One region of the Shewanella sp. SG41-3 genome, then DNA from elsewhere that is predicted to be linked to it. Evidence: predicted binding sites of a transcription regulator. Region 1 holds the regulator's gene; each other region holds the start of a gene.
What was found. The regulator LexA, encoded in region 1, represses DNA repair genes until DNA is damaged. The targets are predictions, from matches to a motif close to TACTGTATNNNNATACAGTA.

Region 1 (8,157 bases):
AAGCGCCACGACGTTTGTGGCCACAGGTCATAGCCTAACCAACGTTGGGGCAAAGACGTGTTTCAAGGTGGCCTAGTGAATGACCGTAAATTGCACAGAATTGCACAGAATTACTAAATCTCTACTAAGTTCTACCCCTAATAATGTTAAAATCTCCGCATCAGAATTACCGAGAAACTCAATGTTTATCCATCATGTTAACGGCATCGACTGGCTAGTGATCACAGCTTTTGAAGAACTGAAAACTATGTTTATCGAAGAAGCCGGTACGATACCCTCTTGCTTCTCTACCGCCAGCGAATTGAACCTAGTTGATCAAGCAAAGCGAACTTATAGATATTTGCCTACTCTCAGCGGCGTAATCACCGATATCGGCACATATCAAAGACAGGGTAACGAAGAAGATTTGGACCCACAGCTTGCCTGCTTAGTTGAGGGGCGTGGTCGGGTATTTATCTATCACGGCGGCTTTGTAGCTTTTGTGGATGACGAGCAAACCTTTATTACCCGAATAGACTGAAAATTATTCAGTAAGTTGAAATCGGCGAATTGGCATCCCTAGCAAGGAATGGGGCAAAACCTGTTAAGTTTTTTAACTTAACATTTGTACCAAATGAAGCTAAATCGAAGAGATAGAATGACCCAGTGTAGATGCGACTGAGGGTATCGAAAACAGGGACGTTTTCGTTAAGCGGCCATGGATGGCGCAAAGCGTCCCGAATCAGTATCTGCACATAATCCCACTGCAGGTGATTGACTACAATGAAGGTAAAAGCTTCAAACTCATTTAACCAACACCCACTCAGCTAAACACGACTCACCAAACATAAAAAATGCCAAACCTTTATTAGCAGGCCTAAAACTTTGGGGGCAAAACCAGGTTAGTTTTTAACTTACCATTCGTACCAAATGAAGCTAAATCGAAGAGATAGAATGACCCAGTGAAGATGCGACTGAGGGTATCGAAAACAGGGATTTTTTCGTTAAGCGGCCATGGATGGCGCAAAGCGTCCCGAAGCAGTATCTGCACATAATCCCACTGCAGGTGATTAACTGCATTGAAGGTACAAGCTTCAAACCCATTTAACCAACACCCACTCAGCTAAACACCACTAAACCAAACATAAAAATGCCAAACCTTCATTCGAAGGCCTACAAACTTTGAGGCACAACGAGTTCGTTTCCTTGACTTAGAAATGGACAAAAGTAAGTCAGCACTAAGCCGCTCTATGACATCTTTGTAATCGCGACATTCGCTATCCTGTAGCACACTTGCAGCAGCTAGTGAGTAGCGATTAAATCATGTGATTAATCAAACTTAACCGAACAAAATAAGCTAAGTTAATCAATATCTCACACACGTTGTTGTAATATGAGTTGCTTTTCACGAGCAAGCATTACCATGCGAAACATGCCCCATGCCATAATCACAGCACCTAAAAGCAACATGACATTAACAATGACAGCTTGGTTAGCGAGTATAGGTAAAAAATCTTGGTCAAATCCGGCAACTAAACCGTAAATTCCTAGACCAAACAACAATGCTCCAGGGAAATCAATTAAGGCGACTATCATCATACTGCGATGAATTCTAGCCAACTCAGCTTGGGTGTTATTCTGTGTCATTTGCTCATCCTTGCCTAAATACACTTAATGAGTATCTATTACAGATACCACGATGATGCCCAAAATAGCGCTTTGCAATTGAAGTATCAGCGTCATCAACGGCAACATAAACCATCTAATTGACAGATATGGTTATTGCTATCATGCCAGCAAATAGCTTATTGACCAACATACCATTGGTTGTTAAACATCAGCCAGAATAGTCACAAACAAAAAAGCCTTCAAACGAAGGCTTTCTGAATAATTATGATTCGATTATAACAAGTTGCGGTTATTTAAATACCGGTAAGATATCTGCCATTGCCAGTAAGTGACATGTTGCGGTCACTATCCCAAACAACACCACAAGCACAATCAGTGGCGTTCCGCCTGGCACCTTAAAGCCAACATAATCGGGATACTGCTGCCTCACTTTATAAGCCAGCAAAGCTGGAACAATCACAGCCCATATGGTGGCTGCAAGTGCAGCAAAACCAATAGCGAGGATAAACCCATTCGGAAACAGCAAGCCCAATATTGTTGGCGGGATAAACGTAACCGCTGCAGTTTTAATCCGTCCGGTGCGCGAATCATCAAAACCAAATAGATCTGCAAGGTAGTCAAACAGACCTAATGTGACACCTAAAAATGATGATGCCACGGCAAGATTGGCAAACAGTGTCAACATGCTATCAAGCCATTGGCTGGCAATAACACCCGACAACGCTGCAACTAACACCCCAATATTACCGCCTTGGGCAATAACATCGGCAAACTGGCTGCGCTGAATATTACCCATAGTTGCCACTAACCAACACACATAAATCACTAATGCGATTGTGGTTCCGCTAATGATGGCCTTAACAATGGTTTTAGCATCTTTACCGTAATATTTAACTAAACTGGGTACGTTACCGTGATAACCAAAACTGGCTAAGCCAAAAGGAATCGCAGCGAGCAGATAAGGTAAGTAACGCGACTCACCATCGGGTGATACCAGTTTCACGGTATCGATATCGATCAATAAATTACCAATGGCCAAGAAGAAGGTAATGACCATGCCACCAAGCATGATGGTGGTAATGCGATCAACCGCTTTAGTACTGACAAATACCACTAGCGCCAGCACCACGGCAAACACTAACCCTGCCACACTCTGAGGTAGACTGACACCCAATGCCGATAAACTGTGATTAACAATCGATCCGCCACCACTGATATAGGCATAAGTTAAAATGTACAACACAAAGGCTATAGAGACGCCGTTAATGACTCGCCAAAACTGCCCTAGGGTTACTCGAGTTAAGGTATCGAAACTGTCACCGGGTTCAAAATGCAAGTTAGCTTCTAATAACAGCAAACCCGACATTAGCATGCAAAACCAGACGCCGAGCAACATCGCTATTGAGTAACCAAACCACATCCCTGCACCAACAACTGGCAAGGAAAACATTCCCGCACCCACTGTAGTGCCAGCAATGATCATCGCCCCACCCAATACTGACTTACCACTAGTGCGATGCTTGGCCGCATTCATATGGTTTGCCATTATTGTCCGTGCTCCGCATCCACACTGTCTACTATGGTTTGTTTTACTGACGAACTCAGCAACTTGTTGGCATGATCTCGAATTCTGATCACTTCGTCACGATGTTCAACACTGCATAAGTAACCTAGTTCTTTTAACTTAACACTCAAGGTGTTATACAGTTTTTTGTCATAAAACTCTGGAGCGGTAATCCCGTGAAGTGCGCCTAGTCGTTGGGCCAACAAGTGACTGTCGGTTTCAAGAGCAGAACGTTCAAGCTCAGGCTTTATCGCCAGTAAATTGAAGATAATGGCATAACGCTGCAAGGTCTCACTGATCGTTTCAGCCAGAAGTAACACTTGGGTAATATGACGAGGCGTGATAACAAAGTTATCATTGTCGCTCAACAAACCTTGCTCAAGCATAAAGTCTAAAACGCCATCAACATATTTAGGCACATCATCAATGCCCATAAATAACTCTGCTTTCAACAATGGATAAAAATCCATCACGATGGCATGAATGCGCGCGCGATCGCAGTCATCATAGCGCAATAAACAACTGGCAATTAATGACGGTATCGCCATTAAATGAATAATATTATTACGGTAATAACTCATGGTGATGGCAATTTTTTCATCAACAGAAATAATCTCACCAATAGAATCTTTGGTACTAACAAACTTATTTAACGACAAACAATGATCAACAATCGACTTACCATCACCCTCGGCGACCGATGCGTAATCGGTATAAGGTACGGTTTTCAATAAGGCTAAATACAGATCAAGTTGGCGTTCTAACTGACTTCTTTCTAATGCATTTTGCTCTGAGGCTAATAACACTAAACTGGTTAATGTTACCGAGCTCGCGGCGGCAGCACCGTTAATATTGGTCATCACGCGGTTAGCGAGTAAATTAACCGATGGAGTAAACCACGATGGTTTTTGATCAGGCTCTTTCGCCAGTTCGCTACGCCATTCTGGCGCTTGTTGATTTAAGAAGTGCTGTAAGTTAATCGGCTCACCAAAATTAACATAACCTTGGCCAAAATTACCGAGTTTACGCAGCGCACCAAATAACTGCCAAACAGATTCTTTTTTCTTTTTCTTGCCGCTTAATTCTTTGTGGTAAGTGGCCACTTCCATCACATGATCATAACCTAAATACACTGGTACTAACGTCACTGGGCGCTCTATGCCGCGTAGTACACTGTTTATGGTCATTGCCAACATGCCGGTTTTAGGCGCAAGTAAACGTCCTGTACGCGAACGCCCACCTTCGGTGAAATACTCAACCGAATAACCTTTAGCAAATAACTGATCTAAATACTCACGAAATACTGCGGTATACAGTTTATTACCATTAAAGCTGCGGCGGATGAAGAATGCTCCACCACGGCGGAACATTGGCCCTGCTGGCCAAAAGTTCAAGTTAATACCGGCCGCAATATGCGGCGGAACCATACCCTGATAATACAAAATGTATGACAGCAACAAGTAATCCATATGGCTGCGATGACAAGGCACATAGACAATTTCATGGCCATCATGGTGAAGCTGTCTTACCTGTTCAGCACCTTTGATATTGATACCGCTATATAATTTATTCCATAACCAAGTGAGAAAACGCTCGGCAATGCGCACTAAACTATCTGAATAGTCTGCGGCAATTTCATCAAGGTATTCAATCGCAGTTTCACGGGCTTTTTCAGGAGATACTTTTTTGTTGACCGCCTCTTCTTCAATAGCCTTTTTAATTGAATCTGACTTTAATAAAGAGGCAAATAGCATTTGACGATTAGGTAATTGTGGCCCTGTCATAACTTTACGTTGGCGACGGAAATGTACTCGCGCGACACGAGTTAATTTATGCGCAATTCTTTTATCTGTACCGTGCTCATCAGCCATATGGCGCAGCGATAACGCATTAGAAAACTGCACAAAATTATGTCGCCCTAAAAATAAAATCATCAGCCACTTACGTAACCAAGTTGGGTTTTCTCTTTCAAAAACAGCCGCTGTCATGCTGTCTTCTTCCTTACCAGGAGTACGTCCCCAATAAAGACAAACTGGCACTAATTGAATATCGAGGTCAGCATTCTCACTATGAAGCGATAATAAACGGGTAAAATAATTAAGGAACTTCTCACCACTTTCACGTTTACCAAATAGAGGTTTACGCCCCTCTAAACACACCACTCGAGGTACTCTTAAACCATCAAGCTGTAACGGCTCATAAGGACTTGGCATACCAAATCCTTCAGTGATTTCGCTCAAGGCGGCAATATCACTAATAGATTCCGTTTTCATCAAATAAACCAAGGGCTTGGTCGGATCTATATTGAGGTCATCAAACGGATCATGGGGCACCACAATGGTCTGTACCATCCATTTCTGAACCCATTTTAATGCTTGTAAAAATATTGAATCTGGTTTTGACATGGTTATTTTCGCAACATAAGCCATTGTAATATTGTCGTATAGGATACCAGAAACCACCCTGCTTACACTATCTGGCCAACTTATCTTTACGTGTAAGCTCTCACTTTAAGACATAGTGCAAGATAAAACATATATAATAACCAATAAAAACATTAATTTAAGTTACAAAAAACCAATAAAACACAAAAAATAGTTGGTTAATACTTGCACGAACACAAACACTGTATATAATGACAGTCACTGTATAAAAAGACAGGAATCATCATGAGACCGTTAACGCCGCGCCAAGCAGAAATATTAGACTTAATTAAAAACAATATCGCCGAAACAGGTATGCCACCCACTCGTGCTGAAATTGCGAAACGTCTTGGCTTTAAAAGTGCTAATGCTGCCGAAGAGCATTTAAAAGCATTAGCCAAAAAAGGCTTTATCGAGATCATGCCTGGTACCTCTCGAGGTATTCGCTTACCTCATGAAGAACAGATTGAAACCGGTTTGCCTCTGATTGGACAAGTTGCAGCTGGTGAGCCTATTTTGGCTCAAGAACACGTTGAACAGTATTATCAAGTCGACCCGAGCATGTTTAAACCTGCCGCAGACTTTCTGTTGCGCGTTCGTGGTGACAGCATGAAGAACATCGGTATTTTAGAAGGCGATTTACTCGCGGTTCATAAAATGCAACAAGCACGTAATGGCCAAGTTGTAGTGGCGCGTGTTGATGATGACGTCACCGTAAAACGATTTGAACAAAAAGGTAATGTGATTTATCTGCACGCAGAAAATGACGATTACACCCCGATTAAAGTTGATTTAAGTTGCCAAAGCCTAACCATCGAAGGGCTTGCCGTTGGCGTTATCCGTAATGGAGATTGGTTATGAACAAACTAATGGGCATCGCGCCACGTCACCCAGGCTTATGGGTAGATTTAGCTGAAACAGAATTGCATGGCAACCAAACCATTCGCACATTACAAACAGTCACCCAAGGTGAAGCTGAGTTGAGCCAGTTGTGTAGTCAACTCGCCACATTGAGCCAACAAGGTCGATGGATTGTGTTAATTAGCCCACCACACATTGGCTATAAACATATGCTGGCAAATGCTGGCGTGAGAATGGACCGTATTTTACTGGTGCACACTAAAGACGAAGTCGAAACCTTATGGGCGATGGAAAAAGCGCTTACCAGTGGAACATCAAGTGCTGTCGTCACTTGGACAAGCTCACTTGACGCTCGTGATAGTCGTCGATTAGAAATTGTAGCTAAAAGTGCACGGGCTTTAGGTGTGGTAATTGAGGATGTGAATGCTCACTTACCTCACAAACATCAACTTGTTAGCCCTACATTAATAAATGGAACAAGTAATTTTTGCTCATTTCACTAAGCATTAACCCTTACTTACCAAGCCCTGTATTGAATTCAGGGCTTTTTTTTCATCTTTTTTCAGTCAATTAGCCAACAAAGTGATCTTGATCAATGTTTAATCTACAGCTAATGTTGTTCCCAAGGATGAAATAATATTCATCTTTAATTGGACATGAATGACAGTGATTAAGATTACTTTCAGACAAATGAGCCAACTCAATATTGATAAGTTCAGTAGTAGGTACAAGCGTGGTGCACCGCTAATAATAAAACCGTAGACAACCTGTTTACTGCCACCAAGGTACTTTGAGGTCATCAAACTTTTTTCGGGAACCGAAAAGTTTGCATAGAGCAGAGAATTACTGTGTGACTTTTCTTTGTAATTGCTATTTGCAATGAACAGAGGAGCAGTCTTGTGAAGCAATGGTGGTATTGTTTACTGGTGGTGTTTATAGCACTTCCGCTTGGGGCATCAGAAATGTCCCTCAACATGACTCAAGGCGTGACAGATATCAGTGGTAAGGTTTATGGCCTCCACATGACGATACTTTATATCTGTTGTGCCATTGGGTTAGTGGTGTTTGGGATCATGATTTATTCAATGATTTACCATCGCAAATCAAAAGGCGCTGTTGCGGCAAATTTTCACGAAAGTACTAAAGTGGAAATAGCTTGGACCGTCATTCCTTTCATCATCTTAATCGCCATGGCCATTCCAGCCACTAAAACCTTAATTGCCATGGAAGACCCCAGCAATGCGGATCTCACCATCAAAATTACTGGGTCGCAGTGGAAATGGCATTACAGCTATTTTGATAAAGACATCGAATTTTACAGCACATTATCGACCCCCAGAGATCAAATCGATGGCATAGAGGCTAAAGGAGAGCATTATCTTCTTGAAGTCGATAAACCACTCGTACTGCCCATTAACCAAAAAGTGCGTTTTTTAATGACATCAGATGATGTGATCCACTCATGGTGGGTTCCGGCTTTTGCGGTTAAAAAAGATGCCAATCCAGGCTTTATTAATGAAGCATGGACCCGCATTGATAAGCCCGGAATTTATCGTGGCCAATGTGCCGAATTGTGCGGTAAAGACCATGGATTTATGCCCATTGTGGTGCAAGCATTATCAGAGACAGATTTTGATAACTGGTTAGTAGAGCAAAAGCAACTGGCCAGTAATGCCGCTGCTGCGGCGGCTGCATCACTGT
Region 2 (8,157 bases), on a different contig from region 1:
ATCAACATAGGCGTAATATTGCCCAATGTAGTGTATTGAGCAGCAGGAACTTTATCCCATGGAAGCGCATTTTTCTCTTCCGATTCACCATATTCACCCGCTTCTAAAGCAGTAGGCAAGCGCACATCTGGGGTAACACCCTTACGTTGTGTGCTGCCACCATTGATACGGTAAAACTTGGCAATGGTATACTGAACATGACCAATTGGTTTTTCATACATGTCATAAATTCGACCTAAACTTTTATGCTGCTGAACTGTGCCTTTACCATAAGTCGATTCACCCACAATCAAAGCGCGATCATAGTCTTGTAAAGCCGCAGCAAAAATCTCTGATGCAGATGCACTGTAACGATCTACCATCACAGTCAGTGGACCGCTGTATGCACTAATACCATCATTATCACGATTTTGATTAATGCCACCATTGGCGTCACGAATTTGCACAACAGGCCCTTGATCAATAAACAATCCGGTCAATAATGTGGCTTCAGTTAACGCCCCACCACCATTACCACGAAGGTCAATAATAATGCCTTCAACATTGTCTTTTTCAAGTTTAGCGATTTCTTTAGCCACGTCTTGCGACAGATTCATGTAAAATCCAGGGATTTGAATCACACCGACTTTACGATTGGCGTACTGACCTTCTTTAGGTTCAATTACTTTTGAGGTAGCTGCGCGATCTTCTAAACGAATTTTGTCACGGGTAATGACCACTTCAAAAGGTTTAGCATTTGCGCCACCTTTTTTGGGTAAAATTTGTAATACAACTTCGCTACCCTTTGGACCTTTGATCAAATCAACCACATCATCTAAACGCCAGCCAATAACATCAACAATGCCACCGTCTTTTTGACCAACACCAACAATTTTATCTTCTGGCGATAATTTATCACTGTTGGCAGCAGGGCCTCCTGCCACTAAACTTTTGATAACAGTGTAATCATCATCCATTTGCAACACAGCACCAATGCCCTCTAAGCTTAGGTTCATTTCCATTTGGAAACGTTCAGCATTACGTGGGGATAAGTAACTGGTGTGAGGTTCAACGCTGCGAGCAAACGCATTCATTACGGTTTGAAATACGTCTTCGCTTTGGGTTTGGCTTAAACGTTTAATGGCATTGTTGTAACGTTTCTCGAGCACTTCAACAATTTCAGGCCATTTTTTACCGGTCAACTTGAGATTTAATGCATCATACTTAACCCGCTGACGCCAAAGCTCATTAACTTCAGCTTCATCTTTTGGCCATTGTGCATCTTTGCGATCAAATTCATAAGCATCGCCTGCTTGGGTAAAATCAAACTCTTTATCGAGCAAAGATAAAGCATACGCAAAACGTTCATAGCGACGTTGTTGCACAACTTCATACATAGCAAAAGCGGGGCTAATATCGCCAGACTCGACCATATTATCAAACTGTTCTTTATACTGACTAAAACTCGCAATATCTGCTGCAGTTAGTACATTTCGACGATAATCAAGCTGCTCAAGAAAGCGGGAATATATTTGTTCAGAAAATGCATCATCAAGATTAAAGCGATGATAATGCGAGCGAGTGAACAATGTTGTCACTCGCTTGCTAGCCACTTTATGTTGTGGCTCTTGTGCTAGTTTAGGTAACTCGCTGATTTGAATCGTTGGTGAAATTGCCCATGCCGAAAAGCCGACAAATAAACTGGCAATTGACGCGGCCAAGGTAAGTTTTCGCATCAACAAGTACTCCTTAAATTTCTATAATAGTATGTGCTCTGCACGTACTTTGATGGACAAGCCAGAATCTAACTGAACATGCACATCTTCTTTATTAATATCAGTCACAACACCTGGTACTGGGGTAGCACCTAACTTAACATTAACGCGTTGTTTTTGTTTTAAATCTTCAAGCTTAGCTGGCACAAGTTGAATCACAGGAGCAACGACTGGCGCTGGACGTTCTTTTTTAACAGCTGGAGCGCGTTTAGGTGCTACTTTCTTTGCCGGTTTTTTGGGTGCTAAAGCTTGACGTTTTGCTTTGGCTTTATCTTGGCTCTCTTTGAGCGTCAAAATAGCATGGTCAATATGCTCTTGTTCTAATTCAGCACATTCATTACCGTCAAGATCAATACGTTTAGCGCCCGCTTTAACGCCTTTCAAATAGCGCCAGCTGCTGGTGTAACGACGAAGCGCTACACGTAATTGTGTTTTACTGACTTTAGAATCATCAGCTAACCGTTCAGCCAAATCTTGAAACAGACCAATTTTTAATGGCTTAGTTTCACCTTCTGCAATAAAGCATAAAGGAAAGGTTTCATATAAATACGCTAAAATTGCGTTGGTGTCGGTCAACTTGTCTGTTGATTCCATTTTTACTTCCACGTTAATAAAGGGACTGATTATGCGGCAGAAATTTGCCATGCAGTCGTTCATCTTTCGTTAAACCTTACCGTTAAGGCTCAACGTACAAAATATCACTATCCGCCAGTTTGCTAAAGTCATTGAAACAAACCTTAACAATTTAACCAAACTTACTCTCAGCTTAATCATCGCTCATCAGTAAATCCAGCACAAATGCGTTTAGCGGCATATTATAAAGCCCGCGACAGCGAATGCGACCATGATTTAATCTATTTTGTTCGCTATTTAACCAAATAGGCAAGTTTCGAAACTTTTTACCATGTTTTCTAAGCCAATTTGATCATCTTGATCGAAACGATTGAGTAATGGACTGTCAATATCTAACACTGCCACCACTTCATTGCCCTGCCTTACAGGAATGACTATTTCGGAATTACTGGCAGAATCGCATGCTATATGGCCATCAAATTGATGCACGTCGGCGATGCGTTGGGTGATATTTTCTGCAGCAGCGGTGCCACAAACACCTTTGCCCATATCAATTCGAGTGCACGCGACTTTACCTTGGAAAGGACCAAGGACGAGCTGTTCACCACGCTTGATGTAAAAACCAGCCCAGTTGAGATCCTCAAGGTTGTCATTTAACAACGCTGAAAAATTTGCCATTGCCGCAATCAAATCATCTTCGCCTTCAAGTAACGCTTGAGCTTGACGATTTAATGTTTGGTAAAATTCGGTTTTCATTTCCATTCCTTAAGCTGGTATCTACTTCACAAGTTTGAAATACGGCTATTCTGCAGCGGTATTTTTAGCCGTAGTCTTTTTGGTTTTAACTGCAGGAGCGTTTTTAACCTGTACTACGCCTTTTAGCAAGTTAGAAAGCTCATCTTTATTGTTTGCGAGATAAAATGCTAACTGTTCGCACTTATTTTCATCGAGTCCAAGATCTGCCTTTATAAGAAAAGGCACTAGGTTATCGGAAATATCGAGCATCTTATCGTAGGCATCAGCCTCTTTTTTCGATATAAATGTCATCTTTTCCACCCCTTCTCTGACCACGACAAATTGGGTTATCACTGCCATGATGTAATCCTCACTGTTTTTATATACAGTGCATAGAATCTCACATAGTTAACTTATGATGCAAGTGTTCTGATTATTCTGATATTATCAAATACACATTAATGAGTTTCTTTTAACAAATGACACATTTATTTGCCAATATGAGGCAAAGTTGAGAGGTTTACCTCTTAGCTACCCGATAATGATTTTCACTATGGATTAGATTAATTTTTCATGAATGAATTTGATGATCATGATTCTATAATATTATGCCGATCATGTGATTTGGCAGTGAGAAAACGAGCGTTACCCTCCAGCTCTCGCGCTATTTGTCCGCGTTGTCATACTGTACTCTATGATTCTCCGTACTGCTCTATCAATGGTATGTTGGCGCTATGCGTTGCCGCGTTAATTATATTCATTCCCGCTAATTTGTTACCAGTTCTCGAAATTCACTTTCTTGGCAGTGTCAGAACCACGACCGTAATGCAGGCTGCTATGACGGTTTGGGCCGAAGGATATTGGGTCGTAGGCTTAGCGGTAATGGTTGCGGCTGTTATCGCCCCTGGATTATTAATATTGTCGATACTGGCGCAAGTTGTTATTGTCAAATTAGAATTACACAGCTCATTTTGGCAAAGAACTTATACGACATTGCTAAAAAATCATGGTTTGATATCACAAATGACCATGCTAGAAATTTATGTCATCAGCTTCTTGGTATCTGCATTCCAACTATCTGATTTTTCTGATGTGTATTTTGGTATGGGGACATTCAGTTTTACCATGCTGTTTGTCATCATTCTTTTTTTACAACGTGAATATAAACTTGAGCACATGTGGAGTTATGTTGATGCCTGAAACTCCAATGAATCCCGCTAATGAGCTATCCTCAGCAAGTGAAGAGCCTCATGTAAATATTAACCAGGAAGCCCCAAAAAAAGCTCAAGCCTCTTTGCAGGGGCAAAAGTTAGGCTTATGTTTATGCCCTGTCTGTCGCAAGCTGAATTTAACCAGCAAAAATCATTGCCAGCGCTGTTTTAGCCAATTGAGCAATCGTAATTATGCCAGTATCCAGCAAAGTTGGGCTTTATTGATTACAGCCACTATTTTACTTATCGTCGCTAACATCTACCCTATCACCCTCCTGACAAACCGCGGGGTGGTCACTAAGGATACTATTTTTAGTGGTATTAGCCATTTAGTGCAAACAGGCATGTTGCCGATAGCGGTAATTGTTTTTACTGCCAGTATTTTAGTACCTTGGCTTAAGATTTTTGGCTTAGCCACTTATTTAACCGCCATCAGTTTTAACTTGCCGGTATCAAAAAGAAAATTAATGGTTGGTTTTCACATTATTGAATGGATTGGCCGTTGGTCGATGCTCGACTTATTCGTTATCTCATTAACCGTTGCTTTAGTGAATATGGGACAACTGTTAGATGCTAAACCTGCACCTGCTGCAACTGCATTTGCGTTAGTGATCTTACTGACACAACTTGCGGCAAAAGTGTTAGATACTCGTTTACTCTGGGACCGCTTGGAAAACACCGATGACACAAATTGAATCACCGAAAATTGTTAAGAAAAAATTATTCTCGCCAATATGGTTATTGCCTATTGTCGCCTTAATATTGGGTGCTTGGTTAGGGGTAAAAAGCATTAAAGAGTCGGGCATTGAAATTTTAATCCACTTTCCCAGCGCCGCAGGCATTGATATTGGTAAAACATTAGTAAAATACCAAGGTTTATCGGTCGGTAAAGTCACCGATATTGGTATTGATGATGACCTCAAAGGTGTTAATGTCAAAGTGGTAATGGATTATCGCGCCGACCCATTTTTGAATAAAAACACCTTGTTTTGGTTAGTCAAACCCAAAGCCAGTATTACCGGAGTCGAAGGCTTAGATACGCTATTTTCGGGTAATTATATTGCCATCCAGCCCGGAGATGGCCGCTCGGCAACTGAATTTGAAGCACAGCGCGAAGCACCCGCAATTCTCCCCGGCAGTGAAGGCATAATGATCGAGCTTAAATCGCCTAAGCTGGGTTCTATTGATGTTGGGTCACCGGTCTTTTTCCGTCAAGCACCCGTTGGCAGCGTTGTCAGCTATCGCTTAGATGGTAATAAGCAAATTATTATCAGCGCTTTTGTTCAAGAGCAATATGCCCATTTAGTTAACAAAGACTCACACTTTTGGAATGTATCTGGGCTGAAGATTGATGCCTCTTTAGCGGGTATTAAAGTCAGTACTGAGAGTATTGCATCTATTTTGGCTGGCGGGATCAGCTTTGATACCGGAAGCTATACTGAAAAAGCGCAAAATGGTGATGCTTATATTCTTTACCAGGATGAGCTTTCTGCTATTGGTGGGGTACATTTTAGTTTAATCGCGACCGACAACGATGGTGTAAATGAAGGCACGTCTATCATCTACCGCGGTATTGCTATTGGTGAAATAGAAAAAGTGAGTTTGACCGACACTGGAGTGCAGTTTAGCGCTCGAGTTGAACATCAATACCAAGGGCTGATCACCAGCGATAGTCAATTTTGGTTAAGTGGAGCTGACTTATCATTAAAAGGCATTAAAAACCTCAGTCGACTGGTCACTGGTAGTGTAATTAATGTGTTACCTGGTACTCAAGCATCTGATAAAGCAATGCAATTTGAGTTAGCCTCTGAGGCCCCAGATTTACTCACTCAAGCTAAGCTTAAGCTCACCGTAGTGGCCAATACGCATACGGGAGTCAGTAATGGCGCGCAAGTTAGATATAAGCAACTCCCTATTGGGCAAATTACCAGTATTAATTTAAGCAAAGACTTTTCAACCGTTGAGTATCAAATTGAAATTCTCCCGGAATTTAAAAACTTACTCACAAAGGGGAGTTTCTTTATTCCAGAAAGCGCCTTAGCCGTTGACGCTTCATTAGCCGGAATTAAGGTTAAGACTCGCGACGTGACCACTATGCTTGAAGGTGCGATTAGCTTAATTCCAAGTAACAGCGCTACCTTGATTGCACCTAACAGCACCTTACCCTTACATGAATCAATCGAGTCGGCACAGGTGCTTTACGCCCAGCAACAGATGACACACTTTACCTTGACCAGTATTGATGGCGCCGATTTAACTGAAGGGTCACCGATTTATTATAAGAAAATGCAAATAGGTTCGGTCAATAAAATCAATTGGTTTGCTAAGACAGATAAATTTAATATTGATATTAGTATCGACAATAAATTTGTTGCTCTGGTCAAAGCCAATACTGTTTTTTGGCGCAATGATGCTGTCGCCATCAATGCCAGTTTAGCCGGTGTCGATATTAATGTGGCGCCTCTAAAAGGTGCAATCAATGGCAGTATTGCCCTTGGACACATTGACGAGACCGCGAATCCACAGATCACACAACCTAATCTGCGTTTATATGATACCAAGTCACTCGCCCTGATGCAGGCTAAGGTGATTAACCTTATCTTGCCTGTGAGTACTAAAGTGGCTGAGAAAGCCGCTATTCGCTATCAAGGTCATAAAATTGGTGAAATATCACATGTGAAGCTAAACCAAGATTTAACCACAATTAATGCGCAAGCGTATATTTATGGCCAATATGCAAACCATTTTAGTGCCAGTGACAGTGAATATTTTATTGTTGATGCGCAAATTTCTTTAGCCGGTATTAATGCTCCAGAAACGCTACTCACTGGGCCTTACATTGGGGTTATCCCTGGTAATAGTTTGGAGTTGGTTGATAGCTTTGTTGCTCAACCTCACGCCAACTTTGAGGCTTCGGTGCCTAAAGATGCTTTATCATTCCAATTGGTTGATGATCAGTTAGGCTCTATTAAGGTTGGCACTCCGCTGTTTTTCCGCGGTATTAAGGTTGGTCAAATTGATGGTTATCAACTAGATAAATCAGGCATTGAAATTACCCTGTTTGCTCATGTCAATGCTGAATACAGCCACTTAATAAACCAAAGCAGCCAATTTTGGGATGCTTCTGGGATCAAGTTAGATATCGGTTTATTCTCTGGCGCACAGTTAGAAACGGGCTCACTAGAAACCATACTGGCTGGCGGCATTGCATTTGCAACGCGTGATACAACCTCTGACAGCAATGGTATTGATGCAACAAGCCGTTTTCCATTGCATAAAAATATGCAAGATGAATGGATACAATGGCAACCTTTACAAACTAAGTAGTCATATCTCGATAATACTCGCGATATAGCAAGATCAAAAGGCCGATATATGTATCGGCCTTTTGATGTTTAACGCTCTTAAGTATCAGGAGGTAATGTTAATCATTAACCATAAAACCAATAACACACAGCGATTGCCGCAGTAATACCGGCAAAGTCGGCTGCTAATCCACAACCTAGCGCATGGCGACCATTACGAATACCAACAGAACCAAAGTACACAGCAAGGACATAAAACGTTGTTTCAGTGCTGCCTTGTAAAATAGCCGCTAGACGACCCGCAAACGAATCAACCCCATGATGACTCATGGTTTCTAACATCATGGCACGCGCGCCAGAGCCACTAAAGGGTTTCATCAATGCAGTAGGCATTGCATCAATAAAGCGCGTATCTGCGCCCAATGCACTAACGCCACTTGCCAACAAGTGTAACGCATAATCTAGTGCGCCAGAGGCTCTAAGAAAGCCAATGGCTAATAACATTGCCAACAAATACGGAATCAGCTGAATGGCTTGGCCAAAGCCTTGCTTAGCGCCGTCGACAAACTCATCATAAAC
Region 3 (8,157 bases), on a different contig from region 1:
AAGTTCGATTAGGCTATTCGACCAAGCTGCCCAAAGATACTATTTACTGCGGGTATCAAGTCATTCAGATTTTCAATCCGCTTACTGACTTTAGCTGCCGCATACAGTGCCAGGATGGCAAGGTTATCGAGTGAATTTTGCCATTAAGCAGACGAAGAAAAACAGCCAACAAATGTTAGCTGTTTAGATAAGCGTCATAGCCTTAAACAATAGCCATGCAATGATTAGCTTTCAGTTACCACAGCACGATAGCCGCCTTGATGTTCGTCGGCGACAAACTCAATAAAGTGCTGAATACTATCAAGGCTATCTTCTTGATAATGTGACACATACAACAATTGGCTCAAGTGCTCTTTAGCGATGAGTTCAAGGGCATTTTTAATCAATCTTCGGCCTAGGTAATCTAAGCCTTGGTAAGGCTCGTCAAGGATCAATAACGTTGGCTGCTTCACAATAGCGCGAGCAATGAGCAACAAGCGTTGCTGGCCATATTCTAATTGTCTAAAGGCCGTTTTACTCAACTGACCCATGTGTAAAATGGCTAACCATTCGGATGCGATAGCTAACTGTTGTGCTGTCGGTTGTTGATACAAACCAATCGAGTCATAAAAGCCCGATACAATCACATCTAAGGCACTGCAATTAACTCTATACTGTAAATGTAACGCTGATGACACCATGCCGATATGCTTTTTTATCTCCCAAATACTCTCGCCTGAGCCTCTTTTTTTACCAAAAATATCAATGTCGTTACTGTAACATTGTGGATGATCGCCAAAAATAAGCCCTAGCAAAGTACTTTTACCACAACCATTTGGGCCTTTAACTTGCCAATGTACGCCATAATCGATGCGCCAATTAACCCCAGAGAAAATCACTTTGTCACTGTAAGCCACTCGGCCATTGTGTAACTGAAAGACCGGATTTGCGAATAATGGCTTATGTCTGTGACGACGAATAAGGGCCAACATATCTTCACTTTGTTGGCCTGATTGCGCCGTAAGTTGACTAATCAGCGGATGATTATCCCACTCAGTCTTAGTCATTATGCTGTCTAACGCGCCATGATTAAACATCGCAACATGCTCAATCCAGTCAGGCATATCTTCTTCACGTGACACGACCACCAGCATTTGTACCGTTTGCGACAACAGCTGTAAATATTGACTTAACGCTTGTCGATGGCCCACATCAAGCCCTGCATAAGGTTCGTCGAGGACTAAAAATGGCACTTGGGTTGCCACAGCACGGGCCAGCATGACCCGGCGACTTTCACCGGTAGAAAGCTGAGTAAACTGGCTATCGCTTAACCGAGTGAGATCCAGCTGTTCTAATAAGCGCTTTGTCAGTGCGTGATCATCACATTGGGTAAAGATCACCCCATAAACGCTAGTATTAGGGTCGATGTAGCCTAAAGCCTCGCTGTCATCTTGCTCAAGAATCTGTTCGAGTAACAGCTGCTGTTCATGCAGTGACACCAAAGCGACCTGCGAGTAGTCAACACCCGATAGTATGCCAGAATAGGCCAAAGCGTTATCTTGTGCTTGCTGAGTCAATAACTGGCCCAATATGGCGCCTAAATCACCTTCGGTACTAAACACGCCCCAAGATTGTTGTGATTCAATAAGCCAATCTTCAATGTTCATGGTGACACTAGACGAACGGCATTGCAGCTGAGTAAACCGAATTTCCATTGTGGCGATTATCCCTGTCTATTAATACTGATTCTTCACCAGAGTTTATCTTCTGAGTGTCTCACAGGAGTCTTAAAAAAATCGACAAAAAAAGTAGAACATTTTGGTTCTACTTTGCGATTAAAATCACTTCAGTTGATCACACTGACGATTATTCACGAAAACGGCCATTTCATTAGCGTAGATTCAATTATCGCCCCTCTGCCATTGCTACATAATCAGCTTAATACTAAGTCTGCATAGAGACTTGGCATAATTCACGGCCAAGCCTGATTTCATAAAACATAAAATCAGCCTGGTTAGCATCATCTTGCTGTATCGTGTTCATTGCTCTTCAAACTTGTATTTTGCCTACTCAAGCTTGCCCCTATACTTTTGAGAAGATGTTGATAGGTTACTGGCAATAATCTTTCTTTGACACCTGACTGTTTTAAACCATGTCGTCACCAACCTAGCCTGGGTAAGTTTGCCTGTATCATCCCTCTTAACGATTTTCATCGCTTGCCACCCTGTTAATTTTTCGCTTTAGTTTTCTTTTTATATGGCTTTTTAAAGCTGCGCTTTGGTGCACTGCTGGCAACACCTTGTAATGCAGAAGGTAACTGACTCGATGCTTGGGTAATTAGGTTATCTAATTGGCTGAGTAATGGCTGCATAAACGCATCATACTTAAGCCTTTTTTGACTGATGGCATCGAGGCTATTTTCCCATAATGCGGTCATGTCTGGTGTGGTTGCAGATTCAGGTAAACTGCGGATCAAACCAACACCCACAGGTGTGGCCAGTATTGATTTACCTTGGCGAACTAAATAACCGCGCTTAAACAGTAATTCAATAATCCCAGCACGAGTCGCTTCAGTGCCTAAGCCATCAGTTTCTTTAAGAATTTTCTTAATATCGCTGTTTGTCACATAACGGCTAATGCCAGTCATGGCGCCTAATAATGTCGCGTCGGTAAAATGCTTCGGCGCTTGAGTCATTTTCTCTAGTAATTCACCACGCTCACATTGGAGTATTTGCCCTTTAACCAGCGGCGGTAATGATTGTACCGTGTCGTCGTTATCGTCATCGCTGCTAGTTGAACTAGAACTAGAATTAGAACTGGCTTGATTTACTGTGGTCGCCCGCTTATACAGTTGTTTCCAGCCTAAGCTTTTGTCTTGACGCGCTTTAGTGGTAAACAAACCTCCAGCAATAGTCACTTCCACAGCAGTTTCAGCATACATATAAGCTGGATAAAACTGGGCTAAATATTGCCTCGCAACGTGTTGGTATAACTTGGCTTCGTTACTGGATAACGATGACAAATTAGCAACTTTCTCTGTGGGTATAATGGCATGGTGAGCATCGACTTTACTGTCATCCCAAGCTTTGGACTTAAGCTTGGCATTTGGTGCCTCACAACCATCAACTAATGCAGCAGCACCTTTGAGTACCGCGTCCAATACTTTTGGTGCCAAAGCATGTTGCTCTTTAGGTAAATAGCGACTATCTGAACGCGGATAGGTAATTAATTTATGGCGCTCATACAAACTTTGGCAAGTATCAAGTACCTCTTTTGCCGAGAGGCCAAAACGTTTAGCCGCGTCTATTTGCAATGCTGATAAGCTATAGGGTAATGGTGGATTTTGGCGCTTATCTTTGGCTTCAATTTTAGTCACTTGCGCTGGTTGACCATTAATACGAGCAACAACATTTTCAGCTAAGCCTTTGGCTAACACTCTGCCATCTTCATCCATGTAGGGTTGGCAGGCTTCACTCGGTTGCCATTTGGCGGTAAAGGTTTGTTGCTGATCGGTAACCAGATGGGCCAGCACTTCATAAAAAGACTTTGGCTTGAAATCGGCAATCTCATCATCACGGCGCACCACTAAGCCAAGCAAAGGCGTTTGCACTCGGCCAACAGACAACACGCCTTGGTAACCCACTTTGCGCCCTTGAATGGTATAAGCACGAGTCATGTTCATGCCATATAGCCAATCAGCGCGGCTGCGGGCTAATGCAGAAGTCGATAAAGGAATAAACTCACGATTACTGCGTAACTGCCCTAACGCACGTTTGACTGCTTGTGGATTTAAATCACTAATTAATAGTCGCTGAACTTGATTGAGCTTGTCACCCTTGACGCCTAAATAAACAATCACTTCATCCACCAGCAACTGCCCTTCACGGTCTGGATCGCCAGCATTAATGATTGCTGAGGCTTGCTTAACCAGTTTACGCAACACAGTAAGTTGACTGCGAGTTTTGGTTTTAGGCATGAGCTTCCACGTTTGTGGCACTATGGGCAAATGTTCGAGCTTCCATGATTTAAATGCATCATCGTAAGCATCAGGTTCGGCTTGCTCCAATAAATGGCCAATACACCATGACACGCAATCACCATTAGCGGCAGTGATAAAGCCATCACCTTTTTTATGTGGTTTTGGCAGAACATCGGCAATAGCACGACCGAGACTGGGTTTTTCAGCAATATATAGAATCATAATCCATTATTAGGGTGCTAAAGTTCAATTAGATAAAACTCAATGGCACCGCTTAACTGTATAAATTTACAGTATAGATTAGCGCTAAATACGCCAAGCTGCAAATACGAAATAATTCACCACTTATATCGTCAAAATATTACAATACGCAGCTTAAATCCCAAACACGATGAACAGATGAAACTCGGCCAGCGTTTAGCACAAATCAACAGTATGATCCCCATGGGTTATAGCCATATTTGGGATTGTTGTTGCGACCATGGATTTCTTGGTGCGGCATTACTCGATAGGCATGCTGCAACCACGATCCATTTTGTCGATATTGTGCCGGCATTAATGCAGCAGTTAACCGCTAAGCTTGAACTTTTTTATCCACTGCAAACTGCCAATCAATGGCAAGTACATTGTGTCGATGTGTCAGCGATACCTCTGGAGCCAGACGAGCAAACTCCATTAGTGATCATTGCTGGTATTGGCGGAGATTTGATGATCGAGTTAGTGAATACACTTTGCCAATTGCACCCTAACCGTCAAATTGATTTTATCTTGTGTCCGGTCCATCATCAGTACGAACTTCGCCACCAACTCATTGAACTTGATTGCCGTTTAATTGATGAAAAACTGATTGAAGAAAATCGCCGCTTTTATGAAATTATCTATGTGAGGCGTGACAGTCCATCATCGCGAATAGCATGTGATAGTGAAAGTGATAGTTCTACCACTAAGATTAGCGCTGTGGGCGATAAACTTTGGCAATGTAACAATGACCACGAGCGCAATGTTGCTATACGATATTTACACAAAGTGCTGACTCACTATCAAAAAATAACCCTGTCGAATCCGCAAAAAGCATCACAGGCGTTGCAAGATTATCTAGCAATTAAAGCACAAGTCGAGCGTAAAGAACGGACGTCGACCTCCGAGTGTACGGCGCTATTTTAGACGCTGGATCCCGGCTCAAAAGCATTACCGGGATGACGGTAAAAGGGATCATATCTGGTTGACGATAAAAGTAATCGCTATCTGATTGAAGGAGTAGCAGACATATTCGTTTGACGATGAAAGTAATCGATATCTGATTGAAGGTGTAGCAGACATATTCGTTTGATGATGAAAGCAATCGATATCTGATTGATGCTGTAATAATCATATCTGGTTGCGGTGATAGCAATCGCTATCTGATTGAAGGCGTAGACAATATTGCTGGATGGTCATATTTGAAAGCGAGCCCTTAAATCCGATGCGTTTATATTCTCAGGTTATCACTTGTCATCGATCTTTATCGCTCTTACAGCCTCTAGCCGCGAAGCGACCTAGCATCTAGGCATTTGCTCAGCGCTCGCTTGCTATCGTTCTTTATCGCTTTTATAGCCTCTAGCCGCAAAGCGACCTAGTATCGAGATATCTATCTTGTTATCGCCTGTTATCAAGTAATACCGAGTGTTTAAAGCGGACATAAAAAAACCAGCATTTTCATGCTGGTTTTTTATGGCTATGAAAACCTGGCTAGCTTATGGATGACACTCGTTGTGCATTTCTAAGTTAGTTCCAATGTCTTTTGAGCGGTTAGCTTTGGCATCATCATTACGTAATTGTGTTAAATGGTCCAAGTAAGCTTGGTCAACGTCATTAGTAATGTAATGACCATCAAACACTGATGTTTCAAAACGCTTAATCTCTGGATTTTCCATTCTTACGGCTTCAATTAAGTCGCTTAAGTCTTGGAAAATAATACCATCGGCACCAATGATTTTAGCAATTTCGTCAGCATCACGACCATGAGCAATAAGCTCATTTGAGGTCGGCATATCGATACCATAGACATTCGGGAAACGGATTTCAGGAGCTGCTGATGCAAAGTACACTTTCTTTGCTCCAGCTTCACGCGCCATTTCAATGATCTGCTCAGACGTAGTACCACGTACTATTGAGTCATCAACTAATAGTACGTTTTTGCCTTTAAATTCAGTGTTAATCGCATTCAATTTACGACGAACTGATTTTTTACGTTCTTGCTGACCAGGCATGATAAACGTACGACCAATATAACGGTTTTTAACAAAACCTTGGCGATACGGTAGATCCATGCAACGGGCAATTTCTAAGGCGATATCACACGAGGTTTCAGGAATAGGAATCACCACATCAATGTCATGATCTTCCCATTCTTTCTTAATTTTTTCGCCCAACTTGGCGCCCATGTTTACACGACTAGCATAAACAGACACTTTATCAATGCTCGAATCAGGACGTGCAAAATACACGAATTCAAAAATACACGGAGCATAGCTAGGATCTGCAGCACATTGACGGGTAAATAATTGTCCATCAAGTGAAATATAAATTGCTTCGCCAGGTGCCACGTCACGCATCACTTCAAAGCCAACTGCGTCTAAAGCAACACTCTCTGAAGCAACCATATATTCAGTGCCGGTAGGCGTTTCATGCTTACCAAGTACCAATGGACGGATACCAAATGGGTCACGAAATGCAACTAAACCTTGACCGATGATCATGGCCACTACAGCGTAAGCACCGCGGGTTTGCGCATGCACTTTGGCAACAGCATCAAACACTTCATCAGCACTTAAGGTTAAACTGCGCGTTTCTTGTAACTCATCGGCTAACAGGTTCAACAAGACCTCGGAGTCAGAAGTAGTATTAACATGACGACGCTTTGTCACTAGGCTTTCAGCCAGTTCAATCGTATTAGTCAAGTTACCGTTATGTGCTAACGAAATACCAAATGGCGAGTTAACATAAAACGGTTGAGCTTCTGATGCACTCGAGCTACCAGCAGTAGGATAACGAACATGTCCAATACCGGCATTGCCTTGTAAACGCTGCATATGTTTAGGCTCAAACACATCTTTGACTAAGCCGTTTGCTTTACGTAAACGAAACGCATTCATGTCAACAGTCACAATACCTGCTGCGTCTTGACCACGATGTTGAAGCACAGTTAGCGCATCATAAATGGTCTGATTAACTGTTGATTTTCCTACTATTCCGACGATACCACACATGGGTAAGGTTCCTCACTGTAAAGTGTTTTATGTTTATATTTGGGGTACAAAGCTTGACGTGTTTTCCAGATAGTTAAAAAACCACTGAATAACCACACCAAATTCAGGTACAAGTACAGAATCGTGCCACCATTTAGAATCTGGAAATGCTGTAAACGCATCCATGAAAAACAGTAAAGCACTAACGATCAACGCGCCACGAATGGCACCAAAACACAGGCCTAACACTCGGTCTGTGCCTGATAAGCCTGTTTTGGCCACTAACTGGCCGAGTAAATAATTAACGAGTGCCCCTAAGATCAGGGTAATGATAAAAAGAATAGCAATCGCCACACCGTTTCTGACTAACTCGTCCTGCATTTGGGTTAAATGAGCAGCAAGATCGAGGTAAAACTGGCTAGCGATAAAGAATGCAGCAAACCAAACCACAAGAGACATGGCTTCTTTGGCAAATCCGCGGATCAAACTGATTACAGTTGATAACCCGATGACGATAATAATTGCGTAATCAATCCAAACCATGAAGATGGGGATCCGGTATAGGGTTCAAGACGGCGGGATTCTAACAGAGACAGAGATGTTTCTCACCTCTGATTGTACAAATTATTCTTGCGTGATTAAGAACAATCAAATTGTAAATATTAATCACCCAAGCAAAATACCGTCTGAATAGGTTATTGTTCTTGTGGATTATAGGCAACGATTTTGCCTTTTAATCCGGTTAATTTGAATATAGGTTGCTGACGAGCTTTAAGTTTATCTTCTGATACTTCAGGGCCAACGAACACTCGGGTGAGTTTCCCCTCGACAGGTGTTTTAGGCAGTGTGTAAGCCGTAAATCCGGCTTTACGCAGTTGAATAATCAACGCTTTTACATTAGTAATATTATTAAAACCGCCTAACTGCAGCGTAAAGCCTGCGGTGATCGGTGCAGAGGTTTTATTCGCTACC
Region 4 (8,157 bases), 98 kb from region 1:
CGGTCTTTTCATAACACTTTGTAAGCCTATACTCATATTTAATACGAGATCCTGACAATACATGACATTTGTCATCTTCAATTGATGACCTTTGTGTCTAAGAATAACCCAAGCCTATCGCCATACTACACCTATCCCAACAACATCTTGATTGGGGGAAACGTAAATGGAGATAACCATGAAAACCTTACTACTGATCACCAGCTTAACCTTAGTCAGCCAAGCTAGCTTTGCTAATATTAGCGATATTGATGCTGCTGCCAATACCATGAACATCAATGAACTCAGCCAATACAGTGAACAGGCTATTGATTATGAAAAAGCCTATGCTGATTATCGTCTAGCCATTACTGCCAACATAATGGGTCAACGTCAACTCGCTACAGATTCATTAAACGATGCTCAGCAAACACTAGAATCTCTTTTAGACCAAGACCCATCTGCAGACCCACAAGCGCTACTTGCTGCGGTATACGGAATGCAAATCTCGTTTGATAATAGCAAAGGTGCTGTATTAGGAATGAAAACGGCACAATTACTTCAACAAGCAAACGATCTGGAACCTAACAATCCGCGCGTCAGTTTAGTGCGAGCAATTAATGCATTTTATACCCCTAGCGTATTTGGTGGCGGACTCGACAAGTCGCAAACATTAGCAACCCAAGCAATTAGTCAATTTGAGCAGCCTTGTAATGAAATCTGTTGGGGACATGCAGAAGCCTATACTTGGCGCGGACTCGCTAAACAAGAACAAGGCGACTTAAAGGGTGCTTTACAAGATTGGCAAACCGCCATTGAAGTTGACCCTCAGTATGGTTGGGCAAGATATCTGTTAAACCAACAAACAGTAAAGCAGTAATCGACCAGTTTATTATTACTCGCATAGGTTTGAGTTAGCGCGCAGTTACTCTATGATTAACTGCGCTAGGAGGCACTATGACACTCGGTTTAACAATACCCAACGAAAAGAGTTATGAGCAAAAAACCGCTTGGGTTTACCTCATAAACTTAGGTTTTTACTTTATTCCATTGTATTTCATGCACGGTCAATGGTTAAACATTACGATCGCTATCTTATTATTAGTGCCATTTATTATCGGTTATTTCTGGGCTTATAACTGTAGCAAAGAGCGAGCCCTCAAACCTATTGGGTTAATGTTTGTCACAGCAATAGCCTCATCATTTGTTAGCAGTGGCGCCATATCACTGTTCAGTTTTTGCTGTTTCTTTATTGGTTTTTTCTACTCACTTCGTACTGCCATATTGAGTTTTATCGGACTGAGTATTTTGCTTTTAGTGATCGATATTAGCATGGATTACACAGGCTACTTTTTTACTTTTTATGGTATGGGAATTTGCTTAGGGGTGGGAGTGTTTGGGATAATTGAACAAAACCGCCAACGCATCAAACGCCAGCAACAACAATCAAAAGATGAAGTCGCCAATTTAGCTACCGCATTAGAACGCGAACGTATTGGCCGCGATTTACATGATGTGATGGGGCACCACTTAGCCGCCATCGCCTTAAAAGCTGAACTGGCAGACAAACTCATTGCCTCAGGTAAAATCGATTTAGCGCAGCAGCAAATTCATCAAGTGAGTGTGATAACTCGAGACTGTTTAAGCCAAATTCGCCACACGGTATCGGGCTATAAACATCAAGGCTTGACGCATACCTTAAACACCTTAGCCAATACGTTAAGAGATAACGCTATTGCTGTCAGCATAGAAGGCACATTCCCTAAACTCAGTGAACTCATGGAATCGCAAATCAGCTTGCTGTTAACTGAGTTGATTAATAACACCATAAAACACAGCCACGCAACACATTGCACCCTGCGTATTGAACAAAGCCTAAATTGCCTCAAACTCAACTTTATCGAGAATGTACCGGTTAAAACCATCACTAAAGGCAACGGATTAACCGGTATTCAAGAGCGAGTAACCTTGCTACATGGCACCATCGACTATCAATTAATTCCCCATTATAAAGTGAGTATCCAATTGCCACTAAGTGAGTCCGTTAGATGAAAATTCTATTAGCCGAAGATCAAGCCATGGTAAGAGGCGCCCTCGCCGCGTTACTCACATTAGGATGTGATAGCTTAAATGCAATAGAGATTGTCGAAGTCGAAGATGGCGATAAAGCGATGCAACAACTTAAAACCGATTCGTTTGACCTGCTACTTACCGACATTGAAATGCCTGGGAAATCAGGTTTAGAACTGAGCCTATGGTTGCAACAGCAACGCAGTCAGACCAAAGTGATTATTCTGACCACCTTTGGCCGAGCGGGTTATATCAAACGAGCATTAGAATACGGTGTCGGGGGCTTTTTATTAAAAGATGCACCTTCTGCTGACTTAATTAACGCGATTAAACAAGTCATGGCGGGTAAACGAGTCATCGATCCAGAATTGGCTTTCACCGCTATTGGTGAAATAGATCCTCTCAACGACAAAGAAAGGCGCGCATTGCGCCTAGCAAGCGAAGGCTTATCAACCAGCGATATTGCCAGTCAGTTGTTTATTGCAGAAGGTACAGTACGAAACTATTTGTCAGAAGCCATTAATAAACTCAATGCCAGTAACCGAATTGATGCCGCCAGAATTGCCAAGCAAAAGGGTTGGTTGTAATTAGTGGCTTAATATTGCCTTGTATGCAAAGTCTGCTAAGATACCTTAAACATCTGTATATAATTACAGTGATTTGAGATTGATAGCTTGAAATCACTATAATTTTTACATCTTTGGTAATCAATTTAGGTGAGCACAATTTGCTACGACTGGATCTTGTTCCGATCACCGACCTTAAAGGCGTTGCTAAAAAGGTTGCGGAAAAACTGGCTAAGTTAGGTATTAAAACAGTACAAGATGTGCTGTTTCATTTACCGCTGCGTTATGAAGACCGTACGCAAATCCATGCTATTGCCGCATTACCTCCTGGCAGTTATGGCACCATAGAAGCAGAAATTCAGTCGACTCAAATCATGCAAGGTCGGCGGCGCATGTTAGTGTGTAATGTCCGTGACCACAGCGGAATGATGAGCCTGCGATTTTTTAATTTCTCTATGGCGCAACGTAATGCCATGGAAAATGGCGCCAGCATTCGGGCTTACGGTGAAATACGCCGTGGCAATCATCATAAAGAAATTGTTCACCCCGAATATCAAATTATTCATCCTGGTGAATCTGTCACATTAAGCGACACCCTAACGCCGATTTACCCGACGACTGAAGGGGTAAAGCAAGCCAGTTGGATCAAATTAACACAACAAGCCTTGGCGATGTTGGATCAAGGTGGATTACCTGAGTTGCTGCCCAGTGCATTACAGCCAAACAATATTAGCCTGCGTGATGCATTGCATATTTTACATCGCCCCCATAGCTCAGTATCACCTTTTGAATTAGAACAAGGTCAACATCCTGCCCAACAAAGATTAATCCAAGAAGAACTGCTGGCACATAATCTGAGCATGTTGCAACTACGCCAACGCAGTAACCAAGATGCCGCGGTGCCAATGCCAGCGACAGGTCAGTTACTAACGCCTTTTCTAGCGCAACTGCCTTTTAAACCCACTGGAGCTCAACAGCGGGTTGTCGCCGAAATCAGCCAAGATATTCAACATCCAACGCCGATGATGCGTTTAGTTCAAGGCGACGTGGGTTCAGGTAAAACCTTGGTGGCGGCACTGGCGGCATTACAGGCAATTGAAAACGGTTACCAAGTGGCCATGATGGCACCGACTGAATTACTCGCCGAACAACATGCCAGCAACTTTGCAGCATGGTTTGAACCACTTGGGCTAAAAGTCGGCTGGCTGGCGGGTAAATTAAAAGGCAAAGCTAGGGTTCAATCACTTGAAGATATCGCTTCTGGCGCTGCACAAATGGTTATTGGAACTCATGCGATATTTCAACAAGCGGTGGTGTTTAATAAACTGGCGCTGATTATTATTGATGAGCAGCATCGTTTTGGTGTGCATCAACGCCTAGACTTACGAGAAAAAGGTGTCAGCCAAGGCTTCCATCCACACCAGCTTATAATGACTGCTACGCCAATTCCGCGTACCTTAGCCATGACCGCTTATGCCGATCTTGATACCTCGACCATTGATGAACTGCCTCCAGGACGAACTCCCGTAACCACAGTAGCCCTTGCCGACAGTCGCCGAGAGCAAGTGATTGAACGTGTAAAACAAGCAGCATTAAACGATAATCGCCAAGCTTATTGGGTCTGTACCTTAATTGAAGAGTCTGAAGTACTTGAATGCCAAGCGGCTGAAGACACCGCCACAGAACTCGCCATAGCGTTACCAGAACTGAAAATAGGCTTGATCCATGGAAGAATGAAAAGCGCTGAAAAACAACATATCATGGCGCAATTTAAAGCGGGTGAATTGAACTTACTCGTCGCCACTACCGTCATAGAAGTTGGCGTTGATGTGCCTAATGCCAGTTTAATGATTATCGAAAACCCTGAACGCTTAGGCCTAGCGCAGTTACACCAATTAAGAGGTCGAGTCGGCCGTGGGGCTGTAGCTAGCCATTGTGTATTACTTTACAAAGCCCCGTTATCACAAACGGCCACCAAACGTTTAGGCGTACTCAGAGACAGTAATGATGGTTTTGTTATTGCTCAAAAAGACTTAGAAATTAGAGGTCCAGGCGAAGTGCTTGGCACCAAACAAACCGGTTTGGCAGATCTTAAAATTGCTGATCTGATTCGTGATCAACACTTAATTGCACCAACTCAAAAATTAGCATCTCATGTTTACCAGCAAGTGCCACAAAACGTAGATGCTATCATTCATCGCTGGATCGGTGATAGACAACAATATGTCCAAGCGTAATATAGATCATAATATATTGTTCATTATCATCAGTTATCACTAGACAAGTGGGCCGAATATTGCAAAATGGTACATAAATTGTGTTTGTTATCTAGTCAGCTAGTGGGGATCACCTTACTGCAAGCAAAGCGAAAGCTTTAACGCAGTGAAAGCGATTTGAAATCAGTCCTCCGCAACTGTTTAGTTATTGAATGTAATTAGTATCATGCAGAATTTTTCGACTCCATCTAGATCTTTGTATCGATTAGCTATAACGCCAAGGAATTGAAATGCAAGTTAATGAAGAAGATAGAATTACCCCACAAGCCACGGAAAAAACTGGCTCTAACATGCTATTAATCGCTATAGCCGTTATCGCGCTATTAGGCGCCAGCAGTTACTTCTATTTTACGAGTGATGATACCGAAGAATTAGAACCGGTTGTCATGACACCAGTTGAACTGCCAGAATCAGTACCAGAGGTGCCAATAGAACAAGCGCCGATTGAAGAACCGCAAAACGTTAGCACTGTTGATGATATGGTTCCCGCTGGAGAATCTGAATCGTCTGCTGCAGTGGCAGAGCCTCTGCCAGTATTAGCTGAATCTGATGATTTTGTTGAAGCAAAAACATTAGCCATTGCCAACGGTATGAAAATTGCGCCGATGATCTTGAAAAAGGACATAGCTCGCCAATTTGTGGTGTTTGTTGATAACCTAGCCCAAGGTGATATCGTGCATAAAGCAAGCCCGTTAAAAGGCCCTGATACCCAATTTACTGTGAGCGAGATAACCAATAAAACCTATCTTAATCCAGATGGATATCATCGATATGATTTGTATGCGAATTTCATCGAAGGCTTGAACGATAAAGATTTAGTCGCTACTTACATTGAATTAAAACCACTCTTTGCTGAAGCGTTTACTGAACTCGGTTACAGTGATATTGATTTTGATAAGCGTATGCAGCAAGCTTTTAGCATGGTTGCTAGCGCCCCGATTATTGAAGACCCTATTGAGCTTTCATCAATCAGTGTGAACTATAAATACGTTGATCCTAACCTTGAAGCGTTGCCCAGTGCACAAAAACTGTTGATCCGTATGGGACCTGACAATACTCGTAAAATTAAAGCTGCGGTCAAAAAGCTACAACAAAGTTTTCCAAACAAATAAGCTTATATCGACGAGTAACCCTAGCAGATTAAGCTATCAAAAATGAACGCGACATATGTCGCGTTTTTTATTGAGCCATCACCTTAGCTAATCCCCCTCCACTATTAGGCTTTTTAGTTTGCATGACTTCTTATCTACATTAACTTCAGTGTACAATCGCTAAGGTTAACTAATCTTTATTATTTAAATGATTATTAACTGTTAAATAAGGATAGCTTGGCAGTTATAGAGGGAAAGTCATGCAGTTAGTATTTGAGCTTCTATCATGGGGGGCATGGTCACCAAACTTTCAAACCACAGAAAGTTGGCTACAATGGCAACAGCCAAATGGCAACTTGACGCCTAAGCCCGACTCGCCAGCTTTAAAGCACATTCCGGCCATGCAACGTCGTCGTTTTAGTCGTTTAACTAAAATGATGCTAACAGCAGCTCACCAATGCCAGCCAGAAGAGCATTGTCGGAGCATTTTCTCATCTCGTCATGGCGAGCTCACGAGAACATTAGGCTTACTTAATGACATTACCCAGCAGCAAGCTTTATCGCCAATGGCTTTTAGCCAGTCGGTGCATAATACTGCCAGTGGTATTTTTGGCATTGTAAATAATAACACTACAGCCTCTACATCCATTGCTGCTGGTGAACAAACCCTTTCTCAAGCACTTATTGAAGCCTATGCCCAATTAGCACAATCTCCAGAGCCCTTATTAGTCATTTTTGGTGACGATCCTGTGCCACCGATATACAGCGAATTTACTCACGAAGTCGAACTGCCCCTCGCCTTGGGGTTGTATCTTGCACCAAAAGATCACATAGGTTACCACGTTGAAAAACAGGCGCCTCAACGGACAACACTGAGCTTGTCTGATTATCCACTGGATGTCGCTAATCCACAGGGACAAAAAAATATAAGTTTAAGCGAGTTAATCCACCATATTGTTAGCGCAAAAAATATTCAAGGTAAATTGTGCCATTGGTATTGGTCGCTTGAACACCATGACTGATCAACACAAGATGCCACATGCTGATGCTATTGAGTCAACAAAAACACCCGCACCGAAACTCAGCGGAGTGCGATATATTCCTCGCTGGTTAGCTGGAGTTGGCTGCTATATTACCTTTGGTTTAGGTGGCCTATTGTGTTCATTAACTATTTTACCTCTATTACAACTTTGGCCCACAAAACCAGAACTGCGAGTTGCAAGAGTGCAACGATTAGTCAGCTGGATGTTTAGAATATTTGTCGCCATGCTTAGTTTTGCTGGGGTGATTGCTGTGAGTACTAAGAATATCGAAGCACTGCAACACGCTAAAAGGAAAATTGTTATCGCTAATCACCCCACATTAGTGGATGTGGTGGTATTAATTAGCTTGATGCCTAATGCGGGCTGTATTGTCAAACAAGGTTTATGGCGTAATCCATTCTTTCGCGGCGTACTCGCCAGTGTAGGGTATATTCCCAATCGCGAAGTCAATTGGCTCCTGCACGACTGCTTGCAGGTATTAAATCGTGATACTAACTTAATTATTTTTCCAGAAGGTACCCGAACATTAACTGGTAATATCGTTAACTCATTTGCTCGTGGCGCCGCCAATATTGCGCTTCGCACCCAAACAGATATTTTACCTGTAGTATTAAGAACCGATGTTGCCGGCTTAACCAAACAACAACCTTGGTACCAAATACCGCGACAAACCATCAATATGTCAGTAGAAATTGGCACAAGCATCCCATACCTGCGGTATGATGCTCAACAGGGTAATGAAGCCAAAATGGCTCGACAGCTGACGCGCGACTTACAGCAGTTTTACATTGATACACTTAAACAACCTATCAAGTCCAATTGATAGCCATACTGATAAGAAAGACAAATAATGAACTTACACAACCAAATAAAACAACTGATCATTGATTGCTTAGATTTAGAAGATGTCACTGTCGATGATATCGAAACTGACGCGGCCTTATTTGGTGACGGTCTGGGGTTAGACTCGATCGATGCGCTAGAGTTGGGCTTGGCGATTAAGAAAGAGTTTGATGTCAAAATTGAAGCCAATTCAGATGCAACTAAAGCACACTTTTTCAGTGTTGCTAGCTTAGCTAGCTTTATTGAATCTCAACGTGTTTAGGAGCTAGCATGCAAAATCGTGAACAAA

Region 2: a site for LexA is predicted at 3,434-3,453, ahead of H5164_RS13625 (YebG family protein). Genes of this name have one in related genera too.
Region 3: a site for LexA is predicted at 4,235-4,254, ahead of H5164_RS15965 (DNA topoisomerase III). Genes of this name have one in related genera too.
Region 4: a site for LexA is predicted at 2,688-2,707, ahead of recG (ATP-dependent DNA helicase RecG). Genes of this name have one in related genera too.

What each region holds. Positions count from the first base shown of each region.
Region 1 covers NZ_JACJFJ010000004.1:471,122-479,278, forward strand. The annotation lists gene H5164_RS10480 (cytosolic protein) at 182-520, shown strand; gene H5164_RS10485 (hypothetical protein) at 1,354-1,626, opposite strand; gene mtr (tryptophan permease) at 1,898-3,154, opposite strand; gene plsB (glycerol-3-phosphate 1-O-acyltransferase PlsB) at 3,154-5,577, opposite strand; gene lexA (transcriptional repressor LexA) at 5,842-6,456, shown strand; gene H5164_RS10505 (cell division inhibitor SulA) at 6,453-6,959, shown strand; gene coxB (cytochrome c oxidase subunit II) at 7,356-8,157, shown strand, end outside.
Region 2 covers NZ_JACJFJ010000006.1:222,864-231,020, forward strand. The annotation lists gene prc (carboxy terminal-processing peptidase) at 1-1,715, opposite strand, end outside; gene proQ (RNA chaperone ProQ) at 1,737-2,348, opposite strand; gene H5164_RS13620 (GAF domain-containing protein) at 2,625-3,083, opposite strand; gene H5164_RS13625 (YebG family protein) at 3,129-3,422, opposite strand; gene H5164_RS13630 (paraquat-inducible protein A) at 3,636-4,262, shown strand; gene H5164_RS13635 (paraquat-inducible protein A) at 4,255-4,968, shown strand; gene H5164_RS13640 (PqiB family protein) at 4,955-7,600, shown strand; gene H5164_RS13645 (nucleoside recognition domain-containing protein) at 7,705-8,157, opposite strand, start outside.
Region 3 covers NZ_JACJFJ010000008.1:140,540-148,696, reverse strand. The annotation lists gene H5164_RS15970 (ATP-binding cassette domain-containing protein) at 225-1,694, opposite strand; gene H5164_RS15965 (DNA topoisomerase III) at 2,207-4,180, opposite strand; gene H5164_RS15960 (tRNA (adenine(22)-N(1))-methyltransferase TrmK) at 4,358-5,122, shown strand; gene purF (amidophosphoribosyltransferase) at 5,692-7,206, opposite strand; gene H5164_RS15950 (CvpA family protein) at 7,240-7,728, opposite strand; gene H5164_RS15945 (SPOR domain-containing protein) at 7,881-8,157, opposite strand, start outside.
Region 4 covers NZ_JACJFJ010000004.1:373,062-381,218, forward strand. The annotation lists gene H5164_RS10015 (tetratricopeptide repeat protein) at 179-859, shown strand; gene H5164_RS10020 (sensor histidine kinase) at 937-2,031, shown strand; gene H5164_RS10025 (response regulator transcription factor) at 2,028-2,636, shown strand; gene recG (ATP-dependent DNA helicase RecG) at 2,777-4,852, shown strand; gene H5164_RS10035 (DUF3014 domain-containing protein) at 5,122-6,003, shown strand; gene H5164_RS10040 (beta-ketoacyl synthase chain length factor) at 6,243-7,004, shown strand; gene H5164_RS10045 (lysophospholipid acyltransferase family protein) at 6,997-7,848, shown strand; gene H5164_RS10050 (phosphopantetheine-binding protein) at 7,876-8,130, shown strand; gene H5164_RS10055 (acyl carrier protein) at 8,139-8,157, shown strand, end outside.